DNA from 3 places in the Chryseobacterium sp. FW101-FHT12H09 genome. Region 3 is predicted to be linked to each of the others. Evidence: riboswitches for the same ligand, from Rfam matches in the RefSeq annotation. Region 3 holds a riboswitch; each other region holds the start of a gene.
The links. Region 3 has a riboswitch for cobalamin ahead of AC3WRL_RS15085 (acyl-CoA thioesterase). Riboswitches for the same ligand answer to the same signal wherever they lie in the genome.
Positions count from the first base shown of each region.

Region 1: linked by a shared signal. The riboswitch ahead of prpB (methylisocitrate lyase) and the one ahead of AC3WRL_RS15085 (acyl-CoA thioesterase) in region 3 are both predicted to bind cobalamin.
Region 2: linked by a shared signal. The riboswitch ahead of AC3WRL_RS03615 (TonB-dependent receptor plug domain-containing protein) and the one ahead of AC3WRL_RS15085 (acyl-CoA thioesterase) in region 3 are both predicted to bind cobalamin.

Region 1 is NZ_JBYTCP010000001.1:694,900-698,183, forward strand. Features, by position in the region: gene prpC (bifunctional 2-methylcitrate synthase/citrate synthase) at 1-514, opposite strand, end outside; gene prpB (methylisocitrate lyase) at 507-1,415, opposite strand; cobalamin riboswitch at 1,779-1,972, opposite strand; gene AC3WRL_RS03125 (aminotransferase-like domain-containing protein) at 2,303-3,284, opposite strand, start outside.
Region 2 is NZ_JBYTCP010000001.1:799,680-802,963, reverse strand. Features, by position in the region: gene AC3WRL_RS03615 (TonB-dependent receptor plug domain-containing protein) at 1-1,790, opposite strand, end outside; cobalamin riboswitch at 1,824-2,001, opposite strand; gene AC3WRL_RS03610 (cytidine deaminase) at 2,130-2,612, opposite strand; gene namA (NADPH dehydrogenase NamA) at 2,715-3,284, shown strand, end outside.
Region 3 is NZ_JBYTCP010000003.1:945,899-949,182, reverse strand. Features, by position in the region: gene AC3WRL_RS15095 (XAC2610-related protein) at 1-394, shown strand, start outside; gene AC3WRL_RS15090 (HD domain-containing protein) at 396-986, shown strand; gene AC3WRL_RS15085 (acyl-CoA thioesterase) at 1,026-1,409, opposite strand; cobalamin riboswitch at 1,526-1,703, opposite strand; gene AC3WRL_RS15080 (hypothetical protein) at 1,759-2,556, opposite strand; gene AC3WRL_RS15075 (hypothetical protein) at 2,717-3,284, opposite strand, start outside.

The DNA.
Region 1 (3,284 bases), on a different contig from region 3:
CATGCAACAAATGCAGGAAATGTCCACCAATAGTATCATCATCAGTTTCTACATCAATCTCTTTCCCATTATGAGTATAGTGATACCAATATAAAAGCCCGGAACTGAATGATGCCAATAATTTGTCAGCAATATCTCTTGCTCCTGCTACATTATGATCATCTTTTTCAGGCTGAATGCTTCCAATCGCTGAAACCATTGAACGCATGACATCCATCGGGTGTGCAGCTGCCGGAATACTTTTTAAGATATTTCTTACAGAGTGAGGCAGTCCTCTCAATGATTTTAATTTGGCTTTATAGTTTTTTAATTGAGCTCCTGTTGGTAATTGTCCATAAATAAGAAGGTAAGCTACCTCTTCAAATTGTGCTTTTTCCGCAAGATCCAAAATATCATAACCTCTGTAATGGAGATCATTTCCGCTTTTACCAACACTGCAGAGAGCAGTATTACCAGCTGTTACACCCGAAAGCGCTACGCTTTTTTTGGGCTTAAAAATAGGTTCATTATTCATTGATATTTTTGTTCTTTTGAAATAGGTTATTTAATTTTTGTTCATAGTCGTGATAGCCGATACTTTTGTAAAGCTCGTCGCGGGTTTGCATAGTATCAAGTACATTAACCTGAGTGCCATCCTTTCGGATATGTTCATAAACATTCTGAGCAGCTTTATTCGCTGCACGGAAGGCCGAAAGTGGATATAAAATCAAACCTACTCCAGCATTTTTAAGTTCATCAACAGTGTACATTCTGATCATTCCAAATTCGGTGATATTGGCTAATACGGGAATACCTGTTGCATCGACAAATTTTTGGTAATAGCTTAAATCAGGAACAGCTTCCGCAAATATAAAATCTGCCCCGGCTTCTTTGTAAGCAACTGCTCTTTCCAATGTTCTTTCTAATCCTTCATTCGCAAAAGCATCTGTTCTTGCTCCGATAACGAAATTTTCATCTGTCCTTGCATCAACCGCAGCTTTTAAGCGGTCTACCATTTCATCTTTACTCACTACTTCTTTACCAGGACGGTGTCCACAACGTTTTGCTCCTACCTGATCTTCAATATGTAAAGCCCCAGCTCCAGCTTTAATTAAGGATTTTACAGTTCTTGCCACATTAAATGCTGAAGGACCAAAGCCCGTATCCACGTCCACCAATAATGGCAGATCACATACGTTGGTTATCCGTTGAATATCGATTAATACATCTTCAAGGGTTGTTATTCCCAGATCGGGAACTCCTAAAGAACCTGCAGCAACCCCTCCTCCTGAAAGATAAATGGCATTGAAACCTGCCTGCTGTGCCAACAATGCATGATTAGCATTGATCGCTCCTACAATCTGAAGAGGACTTTCTTTTTGCATCGCCTCCCGAAACCGTAATCCGGCAGACTCTAAACTAACATTTTTACTCATCTTTAATATTATTGTTCGTTTTAATGTATTTAACTCACATACCATCAACAATTTAAAAAATTATCTTTTTTAAATTCTGTTAAATTAATCAAACGACCTATAAACCTTAGCGAACGGCTGAATGGGTATACAATCATCTTTTTAATGTTTATAAATCATTATAAAAAGAGGGTGATAAACTTCACAATACTTTGTAAGAGAGAAAATTATGGAAAGGGGTGATACGCCAGAGTTATAGATACAGCATAACTTTAAAAGCTAATACTACAAACTATCTCTAAATTATGATAATGTACCCAGAAAAAGTTGTGCACGATTATCAAAACGTATCATACCTGACTATAAGCTTCAGATCGCGAAAGCATCGTCAATTCGAAATAGGCAGGTCTCCTGACTTGTAACGATTTTTATCGTCCTTCCCATTCACAAGAGCGAACAGTGGACCTTGATTGATAAAAACCTTTTGAGTGTTACTTACAGTTGCGCGACAGTTCGTGATTTACACACGATTCCCTTTTAATTCACAGCTAAGTGTAACCAGTTTCGGTTGATAAAGAAGTTTAAATGAACTCCTTGGTGGTAAATATAACTATTTTATTGAAACGTTAATATATTAATTCACGAACAAGCGTTAGGATTTTACAACAGCCTGTAAATATGACAATTAAAAGTAATTCAAAATTTTAAAAAAATAACTAAATGACAAAAATCATATAAAAATAAATTGTCGAAAAGGAATGCTAAGGACGTTTTTTAGAAAAAACATATGCTATAAATATCAAAAAAGATCTCATGCGAATTGAGAGAAAACTAAAATTCATAATCACCTCTTCCTGTTTCATTTTGAAAAAAGTCAGGTTAAAAGTATACTATATTGCAAAAAACAGCTATAAAAGCTCTTTAACTTTCTCGCCTGCATTTTTCAAAGATATTAAACTGTGAGAAGTAATACGGTCAGCAAAAACAATCCGAAAATGATGACTAAACTGATCTGTCAAACTAAAGATTTCTCCTGGGGTAAATAAAATCCTCTGGTCATCGCAATACCTATAAAACATCTTCATATCAACTGCTTTTGATAAGCTTCCCCAAATGCTGTATCCCCCTTGCGGATCCTCAAAATATGAACCCTCTGGAAAAGAAGTACGTAACGCCTGTAAAACATCTCTAGCCTGATCATACAATTGTTTACGAAACGAACGTAAATGCTTACTATAGCTGTGATCTTCAAGTAATTTAAGCAATAACTCCTGATATATTGGAGCTACCGATCTTCCCAGAGAAAACCTCAGCCTCTCTGCCTTTGCATGGTACCTCCCTGAATGTAACCAACCGAGACGAATACCCGGTGCCAATGTTTTAGAAAAAGAAGAAAAGGTCATCACCCAGCCATATTCATCAAAATTGCGTATGCTGGAAGGACGTTCATCACCAAAATAAAGATCTCCATACAGATCATTTTCAATGATCGGAAACTGATGATCCATGGCAATGGATAACAGCTCCTTTTTGGTATTATCAGTCATTAACCTCCCTGTTGGATTATGGAAATTTGGGGTAACAACAAGTGCTTTGATATCATTGGCAGCAGAAACCTTTTTCAAATATTCTGTGTCAAATCCGTCTTCACCATGAATAGGGATTTCCAGGACTTTAAGCTTAAGATTAGTGATCACCTCCAGAACAGAAAAAACACATGGGCTTTCAACAGCAATAAGATCACCCGCATTGGTAACACTTGCCAAAGCAATATAAAGTGCCTGCAATGCACCATCTGTGATGATCAATTCTTCAGGATTGAATCTACATCCATATTGTAAGGCTCTGTCAGCTATCTGACTCCTCAATTCTGGTAGACCATTGGATGGA
Region 2 (3,284 bases), on a different contig from region 3:
ACCGTTTCATAAACAGTATTGGTTAAATTATTTACTTTAAACCCTATGATGTATTTTTTTAGGATGGTTGCCGAAATTCCAGTGTTTAAAACAAAATAAGGATCCAGAGCGTCTTCTCTTTTTTCATCGGTTGTGGTATATGTAAGACCGTTAAATAAACCCTGAACATAAAATTTTAAGAAATCGTACTGATAATCAAAATTTCCAAAAACTTTATGAAGTGGGACATATACCATCTGGTTCTTAGTTTCTTTGTTAATTGATTTGGCAAAGGTATATCCAACATTGAATCTGAAATGGTGTTCATTGAATTTTTTATCAAATGTAATCTGAGATTCTAAACCATAAGATTCCACCTTGTTGATATTTACAGGAGACCAATAACCGTATTCTGTAGGAAGCCAAACAATATTGTCTGAAATATTAAGATAATATGGGCTTAATGTAAGTTTAAACGCACCAAATTTAAAATCATGATCCATATCTATCTGGAATGATGTTTCTGGTTTTAAATCAAGGTTTCCCCCGGGATTCCAATACAGCTCATTGAAAGTGGGAAATCTGAAGTTTTTGGATATATTCAAACCTACGCTGTACCATTGTAGAGGATCCCATTTTCCGGATAATGAATAAAGCAGAGGTGCATTTATATTTTCAACAAAATCTTTTTTTACTCCAGCCTCAAAACGCAGATCTTTCGTTGGGAAATAGCGTAATAATCCAGCCACAGATCCCACATTTCTACTTACATTTCCAATTCCCTCTGTTTTTATACCTGGGATGACGGGCTGATATCCTTCTCCTTTATTCACCTGAAATTCAGTAATTACATTAAAATTCAGTTTTGGAACAATGAAATAGTTAAAATCATTTTTAAAAATGTAATTCTTTCCTGTAGATCCACTTGTTTTTGGAGCGTTATAATTGCCGAAATATTGAAAGTTTTCTTCTGTATAAGCTGCTTTTAGGCTATTCGAAAATTTACTTTTATTGATGTCCCAAGAAAGTAAGCTTCTGGTACTTTGTGTCTCATATCTTGTTCTGTTCCCATTTTCGACAAAAATGGGATAGTTTTGAGCGGAATCAAAAAACTGACTTTGCCACGAAAGGGTTTGATGATTGGCAATTTTGTATGATATACCAACATTAAATGTTGTATTGTAATATTTCCCGTTTCTGTTTAGGTAATTTTTCTCTTCAACTTCATAATCATTCTGACTGATCGAGTGATTTCCCGAAACTTTAAAACTGAACTTATCATTGCTATAGGCAGCTTGAGCAAAATTATTAAAGGTGTTAAAAGAACCTGCCTCAGAATATAAAGATGCTTTGAAGCCATCATTAAAGCCTAAATTGTTATTGAGATGAATGCTTCCTCCAATAGCACCACTTCCATAAATGACACTTCCACCACCTGCTTTTATTCCAATCTGATCATATCCGAATAAAGGGATATTATTAATGTCTCCTTGTCCAAGAAATATGGAGTTAATATTAATCCCATTCCATACAAAAGCAGTCTGTTGTGCAGTTGTTCCCCTAAATGAAGGCGAAGATACAGCACCACGGCCATTTTCTTTAATGTAAACGCTGGACTGGAAACGTAGAAGCTCTGAAAGATTGGTGGAGTTTTTTTCCACATCTTGTGGAGTAATCGTATTTACCTTATGAAAAAGCTTTACTTTATTCATTTGGTTGTCAAAAATATACACGGTGTCAATTGCTTTCTCCTGTCCCAGACAAAAAAAATAGGCAGATGACGATAAAAGTAGTACTAAAGTTTTTTTCATACTATTTTACTTTTCCTCCGAAAGCAATATATTTTTGATATTATCATTTTGGCAGGTCTCCTGACTTTCGCTTTTCTATACCTTCCCGTTTGCACAGTGGTTTGTTATAGAATATGATAGTTGCGATTTACAGTTGCGGGGACAGTTTGGGTTTTCCACCCAATTCCCTATTATTTTCAATAGCTTGAAAACCAAAATTTTTGCAAAGATAAGTTTTTAAAAAGAAACGCCAATTTTATCTATTAAAATGTGTTTTTTTAAATCAGAAATCACGAAATATTCTGTTATTAAATGATATTGATAAGCAAATTTAAACTTTCATGATTTTACTCTTAGTGATTATAAAAACGTAGCATCAAAATAGAAAGGTAGTAGATCTTTAATGGAATGAACTTTTACAATCTCATCATTCATGCTTGAGAAATAAAGATCAATATTTTCATTTTGCTTTGTTTCGTACTCCATTAAACTTTGTCTGCACGCTCCACATGGAGGGATAGGAGGATTCTTTTCAGAAAATTCTTTAGGTCCGCCCACGATAAAGATCTTTTTGATCTTTTGATCCGGAAAGTTAGCACCAACCCAGAATAAAGCTGTTCTCTCAGCACAAAGTCCTGAAGGAAAGGCTGCATTTTCCTGATTGTTTCCAGAGAAAATTTCACCGTTTTCCAGCAAAATGGAACAGCCAACAAAAAACTCAGAATAAGGGGCATAAGCATTTTCACGAGCTAGTTTCGCTCTTTCGAAAAGTTTTTTTTCTATATCGTTCAGTTCGCTACTATTTTTAAAGTATTCATAGCCGATCTGTATGTCTTTTTTCATATATTGGAGCCTAAAAAGGGGGGATAAAATTAGTTCTTTTTCAGCACGTAGGCAAGCCAATTTTATTCCGTCATTTAATATTAAAATCCAAAATAGATAAAGATGTTATATACTCCAATACAGTTTAGAAATGTTGAACTGAAAAACCGTTGGGTAATGTCTCCCATGTGTATGTATTCGTGTGAAAACGGATTAGCAAATGACTTTCATTTTGTCCACTATGGAAGTAGATCCCAAGGAGGAACAGGATTAGTAATGGTTGAAGCAACGGGTGTTGAACCTCGTGGAAGAATTACCAATAAATGTATGGGTATCTGGAATGACGAACAGGCGGCCAAGCTTCAGAAAATTGTAGAATTCATTCATTCAAATTCTGAAAGTAAGATTGGAATCCAGCTGGCGCATGCTGGAAGAAAAGGATCTACCTGGAATAATATTCAGATTCCCATGGAGGAAGGATGGGAAACTCTTGCTCCAAGTCCAATTCCTTATCATCCGACTGAAAGAATTCCACATGTTTTAACTGTTGAAGAAATTAAAGAACAGGTTCAAAATTTTAAGACTGCTGCAAGAAGAGCTGTTAAAGCTGGTTTTGACATCATAGAAATTCATGGGGCACATGGTTATTTGATCCATCAATTTTTATCTCCACTTTCTAATATCAGAACAGAT
Region 3 (3,284 bases):
TAATTTTGATGGTTCAGAAGATATTGCAATACGAAATGGGAATGAAAGCAGTTATGGTGGTCCATCCTATGATGTATATGTCTACAATTCTACAAAAAAACAATTCGTTATCAGTGATGAATTAACTACTCTTGCTTTTGAAAATCTGGGAATGTTTCAAACAGATCCTAAAAGAAAGAGATTAATTACATTTTCTAAATCCGGGTGTTGCTGGCATTTAACAACAGAGTATCAGGTAATTCCGAAAAAAGGACTAGATAAAGTTTACGAGCTGGAAGAAGATGCAATGGGTGGTGAAGAATTCGTAAAAGTAACAAAGCGACAAAAGATCAATAACAAGTGGATCGTAAAATCAAAAAAATATCCGATCAAACAGTACTATAAAGAAGATTAAAATGAAAATACAAAAAGAGATCGATTTTATTTTAGCAGTAGATGCTTTAAAAAATGTGCAGAGAAGAAATTATAATGCAGATGATTCAAGACGGGAAAATACTGCTGAACACTCTTGGCAGATAATAATACTGGCACAGGTACTTTTTCCATATGCTAAAAACAGGACAGATATCGATTTGTTAAGAGTTATAAGGATGCTTTCTATCCATGATCTGGTAGAAATTGAAGCTGGTGATACATTCTTATTTGATGAGAAAGCAATGGTTGGCAAATTTGAAAGAGAGAAATTATCAGCTCAGAATATTTTTGGAATTTTAGATGAACCTTTACGTTCAGAGTTTTTCAATCTATGGTTGGAGTTTGAAGAAGAGCAGACTGCGGATGCTATTTTTGCCTGTGCAATAGACCGTATTATGCCATTTATTCTTAACTCACATACTTCGGGGAAAAGCTGGACCGAAGCAAAAGTAACCGAGAGTCAAATCAGAAATATGCTGGAAAATGCAATAAGCAGAGCTTCTGATGAAATGGGTGAAGCTTTCCAGCTTCTGCTTAATAGAAGTTTAGAGACCGAAAAAGTTTTAAAATAAAGAAAACGCAAGTCAATTTGACTTGCGTTTCTCATCTAATTATAGTATTTGAACAGGCTTTTTAAATTCATCGATAGCCACAAAAGTAAAGTCTCCCACAATAGCTCTTTCTCTTTCATAAGAATACATTTGTTCCGTGTAGATCTCTACATTTACTTTCATACTTGTTGTTCCAACATGAGAAACCGTTCCTATCAGCTCGACAATAGTTCCGGCAGGAATAGGTTTCTTAAAGTCAATTTTGTCGCTGCTTACAGTTACCACTCTTTTTCTTGCAAAACGTGTAGCAGTAATAAATGCCACTTCATCCATCAATTGCATCGCTGTACCTCCAAAAAGAGTATCATAATGATTGGTTGTGTTAGGGAAAACCGCTTTAAAGATTCTGGTTTCGGATGCTTGAATTCTTTCTTCTGTAGTCATATTTCATTATTAAATTAAAGCGAAATGAAATATATTGAAGCAAACAGAATAATAACAGGAAAGGTGAAATTCCTGAAACAATCCATCAGATCAATAAACTTCAAGCCGCGAAAGTTTCTTGTTTATAGAAAGTGGCAGGTCTCCTGACTTGTAACATCCTTATCCCTTCCCATGCTTTTGCACAGTGGTTTATTATAAAGACTTTAGTTACTTACAGTTGCGCGACAGTTCGTGATTTTCACACGATTCCCTATTAATCTGTGATTAAACAGAACCAATTCCTGTGATGAATAAGCGTTAAAACTTTTTCAATGACAAAAATAAGGATAATACAGAGAAGTATAATGAATTATTCAGGATTTTTAAAAATAATCTGGTGAGCAACCTTTCCCTGTCTGATCGTCCAGAGCGTGGTATATCTGTTTTCCCCGGAACCGTTGATCATATAAAGAAAAATGTTATCATTGTCAATAGCAGCAACACTAATGTTATTGAAATCCATAGTCGGCTGGAACATATTTTTAATAGCTTCTCTTACAAAAACGGAACCTCTTCCAACCTGTTGTACACGGATAGACTTGATTTCTGTCATCCCTTCAGGAAGTTCTTTACTGATACCCCAAGGTTTTACTTTATCAATAGTAAGGATTGTTCCATCCGCATCTTTTTCCTGTTTCCTATAACTGGCATTGGAAGGATAGACATCAATGATAACCTTATTTCTTTGGGCAGTAGGTATTTTAGGATTGTTATTGTCAGTGAAAATAAGGGATCTTCCGTTTTTGGATTTGGACGGTGTGTATTGAGGAAGCTGATCAATAAAAGCTACACGTTCTTTATTCACCATACCTTCTTTGTCAAGATTCTCATATCTCACAAAAGGTTTTTCAGTGTCTTGCTTTTCGGGATATTTGATCCATAACCATTCCGTTTCTCCCGGAGCCGGTTTTACATAAAGAAAGACGTCCCCTTTACGCATTCTGATCTTATCAACAATTTTTCTATAATTATCCTTGGCAACCCTAACATTCGCGTAACCCTCTTCAGCCTTTACCACTCCAAAAGGAATTTTTTGCTGGCCTTTTACAAAAGCTAATGAGAATAAACTGATGGCTGATAAATAGACTGCTTTATTTACGGAAATCATTATGAAAAATTTTTGATGCATCAAATATATAAATTAAATACTTTTCGGAAGATAATTATATAACTCTAAATCCTTAATATTAGTTATTGGTTTTAGATGACCTGTAAAAAGGTTGAACTTTGTTTGAAATATTTAAAAAGACGGTTCAATATGCAGGACATTATCTTCTAATCCTATTAAAATCCAAAGTATAAAAATCGTTCAATAAAATTTTATCCAGCACGAACCCAGGATCTTTATAAATGTTCTTTTTATCAGCTTCTTCTATCAGAAAATTATTGGTTTCAATGATATTTTCGGTCTGTTCCTTCGCTTTTTTGTTTGCAACTATAAAGAATATAGATTTGAATCCCTTACCTGCAGGAAACATAGGGCCATCGCTGCTGATTCCTTTGTTTTCGGAAATTTTAGCATTTTCAAAAAGGGTTTTTCTGCCTTGTCCTTTTGAATCATCCATCAATAATAAGTCTTGATGTTTACTCACAAAGTCCCGTGGAAAAAGAAAGCTTAAAAATGGACTGGAGATTAGTTTACTAAAGAAAATACTTCCAAAAAATCTGGGTTCTGTTTCGGGATAAAACATGAAAACTTTCACATAAGTTAAATCTGCCCAGTTGTATGCTTTTAAGCCCAATAAACCGGCACAACCATTCGTAACAATACGAACTTCTTCAAGGTGTTGGCCTTCATTCTTTAAAATCTCTTTAGGCATGACAGAAGTTACATAG